Regions from separate parts of the Streptomyces sp. NPDC018026 genome, predicted to be linked through region 3. Evidence: riboswitches for the same ligand, from Rfam matches in the RefSeq annotation. Region 3 holds a riboswitch; each other region holds the start of a gene.
The links. A riboswitch is a leader RNA that binds a small molecule or an ion and turns the genes downstream of it on or off. The one in region 3 is predicted to bind cobalamin.
Positions count from the first base shown of each region.

Region 1: it holds a riboswitch for cobalamin, as region 3 does, so the genes downstream of both, ACH4D3_RS37080 (cobalamin biosynthesis protein) here and ACH4D3_RS01090 (energy-coupling factor ABC transporter permease) in region 3, are expected to answer to the same signal.
Region 2: it holds a riboswitch for cobalamin, as region 3 does, so the genes downstream of both, ACH4D3_RS21170 (ribonucleoside-diphosphate reductase subunit alpha) here and ACH4D3_RS01090 (energy-coupling factor ABC transporter permease) in region 3, are expected to answer to the same signal.

Region 1 covers NZ_JBIRFY010000019.1:72,213-76,958, reverse strand. The annotation lists gene cobN (cobaltochelatase subunit CobN) at 1-329, opposite strand, end outside; gene ACH4D3_RS37085 (cobyric acid synthase) at 326-1,834, opposite strand; gene ACH4D3_RS37080 (cobalamin biosynthesis protein) at 1,831-2,817, opposite strand; cobalamin riboswitch at 2,922-3,075, opposite strand; gene ACH4D3_RS37075 (hypothetical protein) at 3,216-3,437, opposite strand; gene pitH (low-affinity phosphate transporter PitH) at 3,472-4,743, opposite strand.
Region 2 covers NZ_JBIRFY010000006.1:321,976-326,721, forward strand. The annotation lists gene mctP (monocarboxylate uptake permease MctP) at 1-1,329, shown strand, start outside; gene ACH4D3_RS21165 (GNAT family N-acetyltransferase) at 1,402-1,908, shown strand; cobalamin riboswitch at 1,970-2,131, shown strand; gene ACH4D3_RS21170 (ribonucleoside-diphosphate reductase subunit alpha) at 2,259-4,634, shown strand; gene ACH4D3_RS21175 (ribonucleotide-diphosphate reductase subunit beta) at 4,634-4,746, shown strand, end outside.
Region 3 covers NZ_JBIRFY010000001.1:263,794-268,539, forward strand. The annotation lists gene ACH4D3_RS01075 (ATP-binding cassette domain-containing protein) at 1-655, opposite strand, end outside; gene cbiQ (cobalt ECF transporter T component CbiQ) at 727-1,476, opposite strand; gene ACH4D3_RS01085 (energy-coupling factor ABC transporter substrate-binding protein) at 1,477-1,833, opposite strand; gene ACH4D3_RS01090 (energy-coupling factor ABC transporter permease) at 1,830-2,534, opposite strand; cobalamin riboswitch at 2,564-2,749, opposite strand; gene ACH4D3_RS01095 (potassium channel family protein) at 2,801-3,280, opposite strand; gene ACH4D3_RS01100 (chloride channel protein) at 3,379-4,725, opposite strand.

The sequences.
Region 1 (4,746 bases), on a different contig from region 3:
TCCGGGCCGCCCTCGACCAGGTAGCGCAGCGCCTCGGCCACCACCCCGGCCGGGACCGACGACTCCGCCATCAGCTCCGCGTCCGGCACGCTCTCGCCGCCCAGCAGGACGGTCGGGACGCCGGCGGCCCGCAGCGCGGCCAGCCCGTCCTCCCAGGCGCGCTTGCCGCCGAGCAGGCGTACGACGGCGAGGTCCGCGTTCTCGACCAGGCCCGGCAACTCCTCCTGTACGTCGACGCGGGTCGGGTTGCCGATCAGGTAGGCGGCGTCCGACGCGCGGGCCGCCAGCAGGTCCGTGTCGGCGGTCGACAACAACAGCACTGTGCTCATGCGGGCGCTCCCGGTGGGATGAAGGGCAGTCCTTGCGGCGCGCCGGACTCGATGAGCCGCCACAGCGCGTCGGTGTCCGCGTGGTGTTCGATCAGGTCGCCGAGCCGGTCGAGCTGCTCCTCGCGCAGCGCGGCGAACGAGGTGTCGGGGGCGGGCACGAAGCGGCGGCCCGCGGCGGCGGCCACCTCGCGCAGGAACGCCCGCCGGAAGCCGTCCGACTCCAGCGAGCCGTGCCAGTGCGTGCCCCAGGTCCGGCCGACCCGGCAGCCGTCCAAGAAGGGTTCGCCTCCTGCGACTTCGGCGACCCCGTGGTGGATCTCGTACCCCTCGACGTGCTCGCCGAGGGCCTCGCCCACCGGCCGGGTGAGGGTCTTCTCGCGGGCGAACCGCACCCGCACGGGGAGCAGTCCGAGCCCGTTCACGTGCCCGGCGCGCGACTCGACCTCGTCCTCGATGCGCTCGCCGAGGAGCTGGAAGCCGCCGCAGATCCCGAGCACCGGCCGCTCCTCGGCGACCCTGCGGACGATCGCGTCCGCGAGCCCCCGCTCCCGCAGCCACTCCAGGGCCCGGACCGTGCCCCGTGTCCCGGGCACGACGACGAGATCCGCGTCGGACAGCTCCTCCGGCCGGTCCACGAACCGCACCACGACACCGGGTTCGGCGGCCAGCGCGTCCACGTCCGTGAAGTTGGACATCAGCGGGACCGCGCAGACGGCGACCCGCAGCACGTCCTCGCCGACCGGCGGGGCGACGACCGACTCCCGCACGGTCCCGCGCAGGGAGACCCGCAGTCCGTCCTCCTCGTCGATGCCGAGCCCGTGCCGGAACGGCAGCACACCGTACGTCCGGCGCCCGGTGAGCCCGTGCAGCATCTCCAGACCCGGCTCCAGCAACGACACGTCGCCGCGGAACTTGTTCACCAGGAACCCGGCGACCAGTGCCTGGTCCTCGGGTGCCAGCAGCGCCACCGTGCCGAAGAAGGAGGCGAAGACGCCGCCGCGGTCGATGTCGCCGACGACGAGGACGGGGAGTCCGGCGCCCCGCGCGATCCCCATGTTCACGATGTCGGTGCGGCGCAGGTTGATCTCGGCCGGGCTGCCCGCGCCCTCGCAGATCACCGCGTCGTAGGAGGAGCGGAGTTCGGCCAGTGAGTCCAGCACCGTGCCGAGCAACCGCTCCTGGCGCCCGCCGTGATAGCCGCGGGCGGTCATCTCGCCCACGGGCCTGCCGAGCAGCACGACCTGGCTGCTGCGCTCCCCGCCGGGCTTGAGCAGCACGGGGTTCATGTGCGCGGTCGGCTCCACCCGGCAGGCCTGGGCCTGCATGGCCTGCGCCCGCCCGATCTCGGCGCCGTCCCGGGTCACGAAGGAGTTGAGCGACATGTTCTGCGCCTTGAAGGGCGCCACCTTGACGCCCTGGCGCACCAGCCAGCGGCAGATCCCGGCGGTGACGACGCTCTTGCCGGCGTCGGAGGTGGTACCGGCGACGAGGAGGCCACCGTTCATGACGTACGTCCCTTCGTGACACCCGGGTTCTTCGAGACGGCCCGGCGCGCGAGCAGCCGCGCGCCCGCGCACACGCCCAGCGCCAGCCAGCCCACGCGCCGGGACAGCCGTACCGCCCGGTCGATGTCGGCGGAACCGGCCGCCCGTACGGTGCGTCCCGTCGCCCCGTTGAGCACGGGCCGGTGCTCGACCCGCCCGCCGTAGGAGAGCGTCCCGCCGAGGCGTACGCCCAGGGCGCCCGCGAAGGAGGCCTCCACGGGTCCCGCGTTGGGGCTCGGGTGCTGTGCGGCGTCCGCGCGCCAGGCCCGCAGGGCGCCGCGCGGGTCGCCGCCCGCCACGGTGGTCAGTACGGCGGTGAGGCGGGCACCGGGCCAGCCCGCGAGGTCGTCGAGGCGGGCCGAGGCCCAGCCGTAGCGGCGGTGGCGGGGCGACTTGTGGCCGACCATCGCGTCCAGGGTGTTGACGGCCCGGAAGCCGAGCAGTCCGGGCACCCCGGCCACCGCGCCCCACACCAGGGCGCCCACGACCGCGTCGGAGGTGTTCTCGGCGACGGACTCCACGACGGCCCGGGCGATCCCGTCGGCGTCCAGCGCCTGCGGGTCCCGCCCGCACAGGTGCGGCAGCCGCGCCCGCGCCGCCTCGACGTCCCCGGCCTCCAGGGCGCGGCCGATCGCGGTGGCCTCGCGGGCCAGCGAGGTGCCGCCGACGACCGACCAGGTGGCCGCGGCGGTCAGCGCGACGGAGGCGGCGGGGGAGCGGCGTACGGCGTGCGCGGCGGCCGAGCCGAGGACGGCGGCGCCGCCGGCGCACACGACGGTGTGCAGGGCGCCCCAGCCCCGGTGGTCCCGCCACAGCACCTGTTCCACGGCGCCCGCGGCACGGCCGAACGCGGCGACCGGGTGTCCGCGGCGAGGATCGCCGAGGAGGAGGTCACCGAGGAGGCCGGCGGCGGCGCCGTACGCGAAGACGCGTCCGGCACGCACGGCTCAACCGGCCGTGGGAAGGGGAAGTCGAAGCGTGTCGCTGGTGAGCCCGGAACGGCAGCCGCGCATGGCGATAGGTCCTCACTCAGGGTGTCCGCGCCCTGGTTCGAAGAGCACGGCGGCGAGAGTTCCTGGCTCCCGGGGATCCTGTCCCCGGTCACAGTGGCGGGACCGCGCCGGATTCGCACCGGGCTTCCTCTTCTGCCGCCGTAGATGGCTCCGGAAGTCCACCACGGCCCGCGAACACCCGTCAACCTGGCGTTGACCTGCGACGGGGGAGTGTGCGAAGGCCCACACCCGAGTGGTGTGCGCCGGCACGCGAAGAGGCGGGGCGCGGAACGGTTCGAGTCCGTCCCGCGCCCCGCCCCGGGGGCGTGCGCCCGTGCGCCGGGCGACGCTCAGGCGACGATCAGATAGATCCCGTACGCCACCGCCGCCGTGCAGGCCGCGAAGCACGCGTACGCGCCGGTGACCGCGAGGGCCGCGGAGCCGCCCTGGGCGGCGGCCCGCTCCTGGCGGGAGAGGCCGACGATGCCGAGGGTGAACAGGCCCACCAGGGCCACCGTGGCCACGAGGCTGACGCCGAAGACGGAGCCGAGGGCTGCCCAGTCGATGCTCATGGGGGTTCGCTTCCTTCGTACCCGGCAGGCGGGTTCAGACGGTGGTGGCGGCCGACGGGGCCTTGGGGTCGGGCGTGGTGGCCGGGGCGGGGACGGTGGCCGCCAGTTCCTCGGTCACGCCCGTCGGGGGCGGCGACACGGCGGCCATCGCCGTGGTGACCACACCGGCGGGCTCGGGCTGCCCCGGCCCCTCGGCGGCCACCGGGTCGCCGTCGACGACGTTGGTGTGGTCGACGACCTCGCGGCGGGAGATCCGCCAGATCGCGAAGCTGGAGGCGATCAGGAACACCGCGACGAGACCCGTGCCCCAGTCGCCGGCCCGGCAGACCCACTCGGCGAGCGCGGCGACCAGCGCCGCGGCGGGCAGCGTCAGGCCCCAGGCGACGAACATCCGGGTGGCCGTGGACCAGCGGACCACGCCGCCCTTGCGGCCGAGGCCCGCGCCCATCACCGCACCGGAGACCGAGTGCGTGGTGGACAGCGAGAAACCGAGGTGGGACGAGGCCAGGATGACCGTGGCGGCACTGGTCTGGGCGGCGAAGCCCTGCTGCGGCTGGAGGTCGGTCAGGCCCTTGCCCATGGTGCGGATGATGCGCCAGCCGCCCAGGTAGGTGCCGAGCGCGATGGCCAGACCGGCGCCCAGGATGACCCACACGGGCGGGTCGGAGTCGGGGGCGAGCGAGCCGCCGGCGATCAGGGCGAGGGTGATGATGCCCATGGTCTTCTGGGCGTCGTTGGTGCCGTGGGCCAGCGAGACCAGACCGGCGGAGGCGATCTGCCCGGCCCGGTAGCCCTTCGCGGCGGCCCTGCCGTCGGCCTTGCGGCCCAGCGAGTACGTCATCCGGGACGCGAGCATCGCCGCGAGGCCGGCCACGATCGGGGCGGCGATCGCGGGGAGGAGCACCTTGGTGACGAGCACGTCGCCGTTGACCGCGCCGATGCCGGCCGAGGCGACGGCGGCACCGATCAGGCCGCCCATCAGGGCGTGCGAAGAGCTGGACGGGAGCCCGACCAGCCAGGTCAGGAGGTTCCAGAGGATCGCGCCGACCAGGGCGGCGAAGATGACCTCGGGACGGATGCCGGTCTCGTCGACGAGACCCTTGGAGATCGTGTTGGCGACCTCCACCGAGAGGAAGGCGCCTACAAGGTTGAGGACGGCGGACATCGCCACCGCCACCTTGGGCTTGAGCGCACCGGTCGAAATGGTCGTCGCCATCGCGTTCGCGGTGTCGTGGAAACCGTTCGTGAAATCAAACGCGAGTGCGGTTACCACCACAATCGCGAGGATCAGCGAGAAGCTTTCCATTTA
Region 2 (4,746 bases), on a different contig from region 3:
CTGATCTTCACCTTCCTGCCCCGCCTGTGGTCGGTCTCGCACAAGCACGGGTACGTGACGACCTCGGACTTCGTACGCGGCCGGTTCGGCTCCAAGGGTCTGTCGCTGGCGGTCGCCGTCACCGGCATCCTGGCGACCATGCCGTACATCGCGCTCCAGCTGGTCGGTATCCAGGCCGTCCTGGACGTGATGGGCGTCGGCGGCGGCGAGGACACCAACTGGTTCGTCAAGGACCTGCCGCTGCTGATCGCCTTCGGTGTGCTGGCGGCGTACACCTACTCGTCGGGACTGCGCGCGCCCGCGCTGATCGCGTTCGTGAAGGACACGCTGATCTACATCGTCATCGCGGTGGCGATCATCTACATCCCGATCAAGCTGGGCGGCTTCGACGACATCTTCGCCTCGGCGAGCGACAAGTTCACCGCGTCGGGCAAGGGTGGAGTGGTGCCCGACTCGGGGGGCCAGTGGACGTACGCGACGCTGGCGCTCGGCTCGGCCCTGGCGCTGTTCATGTACCCGCACTCGATCACCGCGACGCTGTCCTCGCGCAGCCGTAACGTGATCCGCCGCAACACCACGATCCTGCCGCTGTACTCGCTGATGCTGGGTCTGCTCGCGCTGCTCGGCTTCATGGCGATCGCGGCCGGGGTCAAGGTGGACAACGGCCAGCTGGCGATCCCGCAGCTGTTCGAGAACATGTTCCCGGACTGGTTCGCGGGCGTGGCGTTCGCGGCGATCGGCATCGGCGCCCTGGTCCCGGCGGCGATCATGTCGATCGCGGCCGCGAACCTCTTCACCCGCAACATCTACAAGGACTTCATCAAGCCGGACGCCACGCCGCAGCAGGAGACCAAGGTCTCCAAGCTGGTGTCGCTCCTGGTGAAGGTGGGCGCGCTGATCTTCGTCCTGGGCATGGACAAGACCGTCGCGATCAACTTCCAGCTGCTGGGCGGCATCTGGATCCTGCAGACCTTCCCGGCCCTGGTCGGCGGCCTGTTCACCCGCTGGTTCCACCGCTGGGCGCTGCTCGGCGGCTGGGCGGTCGGCATGGTCTACGGCACGGTCGCCGCCTACGGTGTCGCCTCGCCGACGCAGAAGCACTTCGGCGGCTCCTCCGACGAGATCCCCGGCATCGGCGAGATCGGCTACATCGGCCTCACCGCCTTCGTGCTGAACGTGCTGGTCACCGTGGTCCTCACCTTCGTCCTGAGGGCGGTCAAGGCGCCCGACGGCGTCGACGAGACCAAGCCGAGCGACTACACGGCGGACGCCGGCGACCCGGGCGTCCAGGTGGAACTGCCGCCGGCCACGGCGGGCAGCTCGCACTGATCCCCAGTTCGAGGCGGGCCGCCGGAGAAATCCGGCGGCCCGTTGTCGTACCCGTGGGGCACACTCGGCGTCATGGACTTCGTGATCCGGCGGGCGACGGCCGAGGAGTACGACACCCTCGGCGAGATCACCGCGCAGGCCTACCTGCGCGACGGCCTCCTCGACTTCGGGGAGAGCGACTCCTACCTGGTCGAGCTGCGGAACGTGGCCAAGCGCGCCGCCGCCGCGGAGGTGCTGGTCGCCGCGGCGGACGGCCGGGTGCTCGGCGGCGTGACCTTCGTGCCGTCCGGCGGTCCCATGGCGGACATCGCACGCCCCGGCGAGGCCGAGATACGCATGCTCGCCGTCGCCCGCGAGGCACGCGGCCGCGGGGCGGGCGAGGCCCTGGTGCGGGCCTGCGCCGACCGGGCCCGGGCCGTCGAGGGCTGCCGGAGCGTCGTGCTGTCGACCCAGGCCAGCATGCGCACCGCCCACCGCCTCTACGAGCGCCTGGGCTTCGTCCGCACGCCCGACCGCGACTGGAACCCCCTGCCGGAGCTGGACGACATCATGCTGCTCGCCTACGCACTGACGCTCTGACCCAGCTGCGGCACCCCGCCACAACACCCCGTCGGGACACAACATCTGGGGGTGCTCGCGTCACCGGGCACAAGATGTATGCTCGTGCTCGCTGTCGCCGCAGGGGAATCCGGTGCGAATCCGGAACTGTCCCGCAACGGTGTACTTGCGTGCATCCGTACGTCTTCACACGTGCGCGCACGCCTGTCCAGTCCGAGGACCTGCCGACGGTGCGCCCGGCCGCCCTGGCCCGGGTGCCATGACGTCCGGGCCTCGTGGAGTGGGCCGGTGGACGCGACGCCGCGTGCGCTCGTGAGCTGCCTCCTGCCCTCCCTCCGCCGGGCCTCGTGCCGAGCGAGGGAGTGCTCCACGTGACCATCGCGCCAGCCGATCCGGCTTCAGCGACCCCGGTGACGGCGACCGGGGAACCCGACGGACCCGGTGCCGCCCTGCTGCGGACCCTGACCGGGCTGACCGCCGACCTCCCCGGCGCCGACCCCGGCCGGGTGGCCGCCGCCGCACTGCGCGGCCGGTCCGCCCGCGCCGACGAGGCCGAGCTGCGCGAGCTGGCCACCGAGGCCGCCGCCGGTCTGATCTCCGAGGACCCGGTCTACTCCCGGCTGGCCGCCCGCCTGCTGACCATCGGCATCCGCGCCGAGGCCGCCTCCCAGGGCGTCGTCACCTTCACCGACTCCGTCGCCACCGGCCACCGCGAGGGCCTGATCGCCGACCGCACCGCCGCCTTCGTACGGCTGCACGCGGGCCGCCTGGACGCGCTGGTCGACCAGGACGCCGACGACCGCTTCGGCTACTTCGGCCTGCGTACGCTCTACAGCCGCTACCTGCTCCGGCATCCGATCACCCGCAAGGCCGTCGAGACTCCCCAGCACTTCCTGCTGCGGGTCGCCGCCGGACTCGCCGAGGACGACACGGTCCGCGCCGTGGACGAGGTCGCGGCCCTGTACGGCCTGATGAGCCGCCTGGACTACCTGCCCTCCTCCCCCACCCTCTTCAACTCCGGCACCCGGCACGCCCAGATGTCGTCCTGCTACCTCCTGGACTCCCCCAAGGACGAGCTGGACTCCCTCTACGACCGCCTGCACCAGGTCGCCCGCCTGTCCAAGCACGCCGGCGGCATCGGCATCGCCTACTCCCGCGTCCGCGCCCGGGGTTCGCTGATCCGCGGCACCAACGGGCACTCCAACGGCATCGTCCCGTTCCTGAAGACGCTGGACGCCTCGGTGGCGGCCGTGAACCAGGGCGGCCGGCGCAAGGGCGCGGCGGCGGTCTACCTGGAGACCTGGCACGCGGACGTCGAGGAGTTCCTGGAGCTGCGGGACAACACCGGCGAGGACGCCCGCCGTACGCACAACCTGAACCTCGCGCACTGGATCCCGGACGAGTTCATGCGCCGGGTGGACGCCGACGGGACCTGGTCGCTGTTCTCCCCCGCCGACGTGCCGGAGCTGACGGACCTGTGGGGCGAGGAGTTCGACGCGGCCTACCGCAGGGCGGAGGAGGCGGGGCTCGCCCGCCGGACGCTGCCCGCCCGGGAGCTGTACGGCCGCATGATGCGCACCCTCGCGCAGACCGGCAACGGCTGGATGACCTTCAAGGACACCGCCAACCGCACGGCCAACCAGACCGCGGTCCCCGGCCACGTCGTCCACTCCTCCAACCTCTGCACGGAGATCCTGGAGGTCACCGACGACGGGGAGACGGCGGTCTGCAACCTGGGCTCGGTCAACCTGGGCGCCTTCGTCGACCCCGCGAAGGGCGACATGGACTGGGAGCGCCTGGACACCACCGTCCGCACCGCGGTCACCTTCCTGGACCGGGTCGTCGACATCAACTTCTACCCGACCGAGCAGGCGGGCCGCTCCAACGCCCGCTGGCGCCCGGTCGGCCTCGGCGCGATGGGCCTCCAGGACGTCTTCTTCCAGCTCCGGCTGCCCTTCGACTCCCCCGGGGCGAAGGCCCTGTCCACCCGCATCGCCGAGCGGATCATGCTCGCCGCGTACGAGACCTCCGCCGACCTCGCCGAGCGGGGCGGCCCGCTGCCGGCCTGGGAGAAGACCCGCACGGCCCGGGGGGTGCTGCACCCGGACCACTACGGCGTCGAGCCCGCCTGGCCGGAGCGCTGGGCCGCGCTGCGCGAGCGCATGGCGACGACCGGGCTGCGCAACTCCCTGCTGCTGGCCATCGCGCCGACCGCGACCATCGCCTCCATCGCCGGTGTCTACGAGTGCATCGAGCCGCAGGTGTCCAACCTGTTCAAGCGCGAGACGCTGTCGGGCGAGTTCCTCCAGGTCAACTCCTACCTGGTGGACGACCTCAAGCGGCTCGGCGTGTGGGACGCCCGCACCCGTGAGGCGCTGCGCGAGGCCAACGGCTCGGTGCAGGGCTTCAGCTGGATTCCCGAGGACGTGCGGGCGCTGTACCGCACCGCCTGGGAGATCCCGCAGCGCGGCCTGATCGACATGGCCGCCGCCCGCACCCCGTACCTCGACCAGGCCCAGTCGCTGAACCTGTTCCTGGAGACGCCGACCATCGGGAAGCTCTCCTCGATGTACGCGTACGCCTGGAAGCAGGGCCTGAAGACCACGTACTACCTGCGCTCGCGACCGGCGACCCGGATCGCCCGCGCCGCGGCCCGCGCCACCACCGTGCCCGTGCAGGCCGCCCCGGACCCCGAAGCGGTCGCCTGCTCCCTGGAAAACCCCGAGTCCTGCGAGGCCTGCCAGTAATGACCACCGAGACCCCCGCGAACCCCACCACGAAGAACCTGCTCGACCCGGGCTTCGAACTGACCCTGCGCCCCATGCGCTACCCGGACTTCTACGAGCGCTACCGGGACGC
Region 3 (4,746 bases):
GGCCGGTGCGCACACCGTCCGGGGTGAGCAGGGCGGCGTCGTCGGACCAGCGCAGGGCGAGGTCGACGTCGTGGGTGGCCATCACCACGGTGGTGCCGCCCGCGCGCAGCCGGTCCAGGGTGGCGAGCAGCCGCTCCTGCCCGTCCGGGTCGAGACCTGCGGTCGGCTCGTCGAGGATCAGCACCCGGGGCCGCATCGCGACCGCCCCCGCGATCGCGGTCCGCTTGCGCTGCCCGTACGACAGCAGGTGCGTGGGCCGCTCGGCCAGCGCCGCGATGTCCAGCGCGGCGAGCGCCTCCCCGACCCGGGAGCGCACCTCCGCGTCGGGCAGCCCCAGGTTCAGCGGACCGAAGGACACGTCCTGGCCGACCGAGGCCGCGAAGAGCTGGTCGTCCGGGTCCTGGACCACCAACTGCACGGTGGTCCGCAGCCGGGTCAGCCCCTTGCGGTCGTAGGTCACCGGCTCCCCGCCGACCGTCAACGTCCCCGCGCGCGGCCTCAGCCCGCCGCTGAGCAGCCGCATCAGCGTCGTCTTGCCGCTGCCGTTGCGGCCCAGCAGCGCCAGCGCCCGCCCCTCGCGCACCGCGAAGTCCAGGCCCGCCAGCACGTCCGGGCCCTCCTCGTACGCGAACGACGCGCCCCGCAGGGCGACCAGGTCCGGGGCCGGGTCCGAGGCCGGGTCCGAGGCCGGGTCCGAGGCCGGGTCGGGTGACCGCACCGGTTCGCTCACGACAGGGGTCCTTCCAGTACGAGGGTGAGGGCGGCGAGCGCCGCCAGCAGCGCGACGCTCGCCGCCGTGAACGGCACCGACACGCGGGCCTCGGGCACCAGCACGCGCAGGGTGCCGTCGTAACCGCGCCCGGCGAGCCCGGTCTGCAGCCGGGCCGCCCGGTCGAAGGCCCGCACGAAGGCGGTGGCGCCGAGCCCGCCGAGCGAACGCCAGGCCGCCGCCCGCGTGGTGTGGCCCAGCCGCGCGGCCTGCGCCTGCCGGATCCGGCGCACCGAGTCCAGCAGCAGGAAACTCATCCGGTACGTCACCAGCGCCACGTCCACGACCGGCGCGGGCACCCCGGCCCGTACCAGGCGCGGCAGCAGGTCGGACATCGGCGTGGTGAACGCGAACAGCAGCACCCCGAGCGAGGCCGCCGAGGTGCGCAGCAGCAGCCCGCCCGCGCGCACCGCACCGCCGTCGGCCGCCGTCAGGAACCCGTCCGGGCCCCCGACCTGCACCAGCAGCGGCAGCGCACCCGTCACGCAGAAGCCCAGCGGCACCCGGTAGGCCCGCCACAGCCGGCGCCCGGGCACGCCCGCCGGGCCGAGCAGCACCGCCAGCGCCGTCACCAGCACCAGCGCCGCGCCCGGCCAGGGCGGCAGCGAGATCGCGAGCACGGTCAGGCCGAGACCGAGCACGGCCTTGTCCACGGGATGGCGGCGGCGCCAGCGACTGGCGTGCGCCGCCGCGTCGATCGGCAGCACTCAGTCCCCTTCGGGGGTGTTCCCCGGTGCCGCCGTGGCCCCGGAAGCCGCCAGCGCCCGCTCCTCGCCCTGCCGTCGGCCCCGGCGCAGGCCGAAGTAGTACGCCAGCACGCCCGCGCCGAGCGCGGCCTGCAGGGCGAACAGCGCCGACTCGACCTCACCGGACGGCGGTTCGTACAGCGGGGAGAACCACGGTTCGTAGTCCGGTTCGATCTCGGTGATCGCCGTCTCCGCCTCCGCGTCGGACCCGGCGAACGGCTCCTCTTTGTGGTCGCCGAGCCCCAGCACGAGCGGCAGCACCGCCAGCGCGGCCACGGCGAGCAGCAGCAGGGTGTTGATCTTCGCGTTACGGCTCATCGGGCCACCGCCCCGGACTTGGCGCCCGCGCTGGCCGTCTTCGTCAGCAGCACGCCCAGCCGTGTCAGTTCGCCCTTGCTGGACTGCACGAGCAGCCGCATCACGATCACCGTGAGCAGACCCTCGCTCACCGCGAGCGGAATCTGCGTCACGGCGAAGATCGAGCCGAACTTGCCGAGCGCGCCCAGGAACCCGCTGCTCGGGTCCGGGAAGGCCAGCGCCAGCTGCACGCTGGTCACGCAGTACGTGGACAGGTCGGCGACGAACGCGCCGACGAACACCGCGACCATCAGCGGCACGTGCCAGCGGCGCAGCAGCCGGTAGCCGCCGTACCCGGCCCAGGGACCGGCGATCGCCATCGAGAAGACGTTGGCGCCGAGCGTGGTCAGCCCGCCGTGGGCGAGCAGCAGCGCCTGGAAGAGCAGCGTGATGGTGCCGAGCACCGCCATGATCGGCGGCCGGAACAGGATCGCGCCCAGACCGGTGCCGGTCGGATGGGAGCAACTCCCGGTGACGGACGGCAGTTTCAGGGCCGACAGGACGAACGTGAAGGCTCCGGAGGCCCCGAGGAGCAGTGTGCTCTCCGGGTGCTCCCTGACCTCACGGGTGAGTGACCGGACTCCGTGGACGACGAACGGCGCGGACGCGACACCCCAGGCGATCGCGTGCGCCGGTGGCAGAAAGCCCTCGGCTATGTGCATGGCTCAGCAGACCCTCTCCAGCACCTCGTGGATGGACGACGCGCCTTGGCCGGTCTCCTGGCTTACGGGTACCACCGCCCGTGCTCCGCCTTCCCGGATCACAAGGATCCAGTGGCTGCCCCTTAGGGCCGGAGCCGGACTTCCCGATTCACAGTGGCGAGGGCCGCACCGGCATCACACCGGATTTCCCGTTCACCAAGGCGTGGCGACAGTAGTGCTCCCACGGGGGCGGACACAAGCAGGCCTCGGACCCCGCGGCACCCCTGTCAGCGCGAACGGCCCCGCTCCGGACGCCGGACCACCATGTCCCGCATCCGGGTGGTCAGCGCGGTCGCGGCGGCCGTCAGGAAGACGAAGCTGTAGGTGATCTGCAGGATCGTCACGACCCGCGCGGCCTGGCCGCGCGGGGTGATGTCCCCGTACCCGACGGTCGCGAGCGTCACCACGGTGAAGTACAGCGCGTCGATCCGGGTGTGCAGTCCGCTGAACTGGCCAGGCGACTTGGCGAGGGCGTAGTACGTGGCCGAGAAGACGTGCACGGACAGGACGATCAGCAGCGAGATGACCACCCCGGGCCGGCGGTCCGGACGGTCGAGGAGAACGTGCCGGATCTGCCGCAGCAGCAGTAGGGCGACGAGGGTCAGCAGCAGGGCGAACAGCACCCAGCTCAGCACCGGCCGCTGCGGCCCCAGGTGGTCGAGGGGGAGCAGGAAGTACGCCACGACCACGGCGGCCGCGATCCCCACCCGTACGAGCCAGGGCCGGACCGCTGCCCAGCCGGTCCGGGAACGCGGACGAGGGCGCGGACGAGGGCGAGGGCGCGGGTGTGCGGTCCGGCGGTCCCTCACCGTGCCGCTCCCGCCGTCGGCGCCCCACCCGGTTCCGGCCGGGTGCGGCGCACCAGCTGGGCCACGACGAACGCGACGACCGAGGCCATGACGATCAGCGGCATCTGGTCGTGGGCGTCCCGGCCCATCAGCAGCACCGCCAGGACCGAGCTGGCCAGCGGCAGCCCCGTCACCGCGGCCGCCGCGGCGGCGATGCCGAGGGCGAGGGCCGGGGTGGCGCCGAAGCCGGGCAGCCCGGAGCAGGCCAGGGCCGTCGCCGCGCCCAGCAGGACGGCCGGGAAGATCGGGCCGCCGCGCAGCGCGCCCAGCGCGATGCCCCAGGCCAGCCCCTTGCAGGCGACCAGCGCGACCAGCGCCCCCACGGACCAGGCGTGCGGGTGCGCGGCGAGCTGGGCGAGGGTGGCCTGGCCGGACAGCGCCGCCTCGGCCGGGGAACGGCCGGTGATCAGCGCGTACGCGGCGACACAGCCGCCGACCGCGGCGGCGCAGGCGACGGTGCGGGCGGCCGTGCGGTGCCCGGTCCAGGTGACGGTGCGGCGGCCCAGCGCGCGGGCCAGCGTCACCAGTACGGCGATCAGGGCCGCGGTGGGCAGGCCCCACAGGAAGTCACCCGCGTCCGGATTGGCCTGCGGCGGCAGGTCGGGCAGGCTCAGCGCGCCGATCTCCAGCCCCGTCCACTGCCCGAAGCCGGTGAAGACCAGGGCGCCGGCCGCGCTGGCCAGCAGGCAGGGCAGCAGCAGGGCGACCAGCTGGGTGCCGGCCAGCCCCGCCCCCTCGATGAGCAGCACCGCCGCCGCGATCGGACCGCCGAGGATGGTGGAGATCGCGGCGGTGGAGCCGGCCGTCGCGAGGATCGCGCTCGCCCGTTGATCGCCGCCCGCGCCCGCCCGCCGCAGCGCCAACAGGGCGAGCCCGCTGCCGACGGCCATGAGCGGGGCCTCGGGACCCAGCACCACGCCGAGCGGCAACGTGGCCAGCGCGGCCAGCACCGCGCCGGGCAGCGCCCGGGGGCCGACGGGCGCGCCGCCCAGGCCGTTCACCGGCAGATGGCCGCCGCCGCCCGGCATCCGGGTCACGATCGGCGCCAGGATCAGTCCGGCGAGCACCAGCGCGGGCAGCGGCCACCACCACGGCGGGGTGTCGTATCCGGCCGCCTCGGGCAGCGACGTCCACACCCAGTGCTGCAACTCGTGCTGGAGCCCGACGAAGAAGAAGCAGGCCAGCGCGATGGGCACCCCCAGCAGCACGCACAGCAGCAACAGCCGCCGGTAGCCGGGGCTGAGCAGGGTCTGCCGCAGGGACAGCTCCGCCCGGTCCGGGACGGCGTTCGCCGGCGCGGTCACGGAACCCGTCCGCGCGGACCC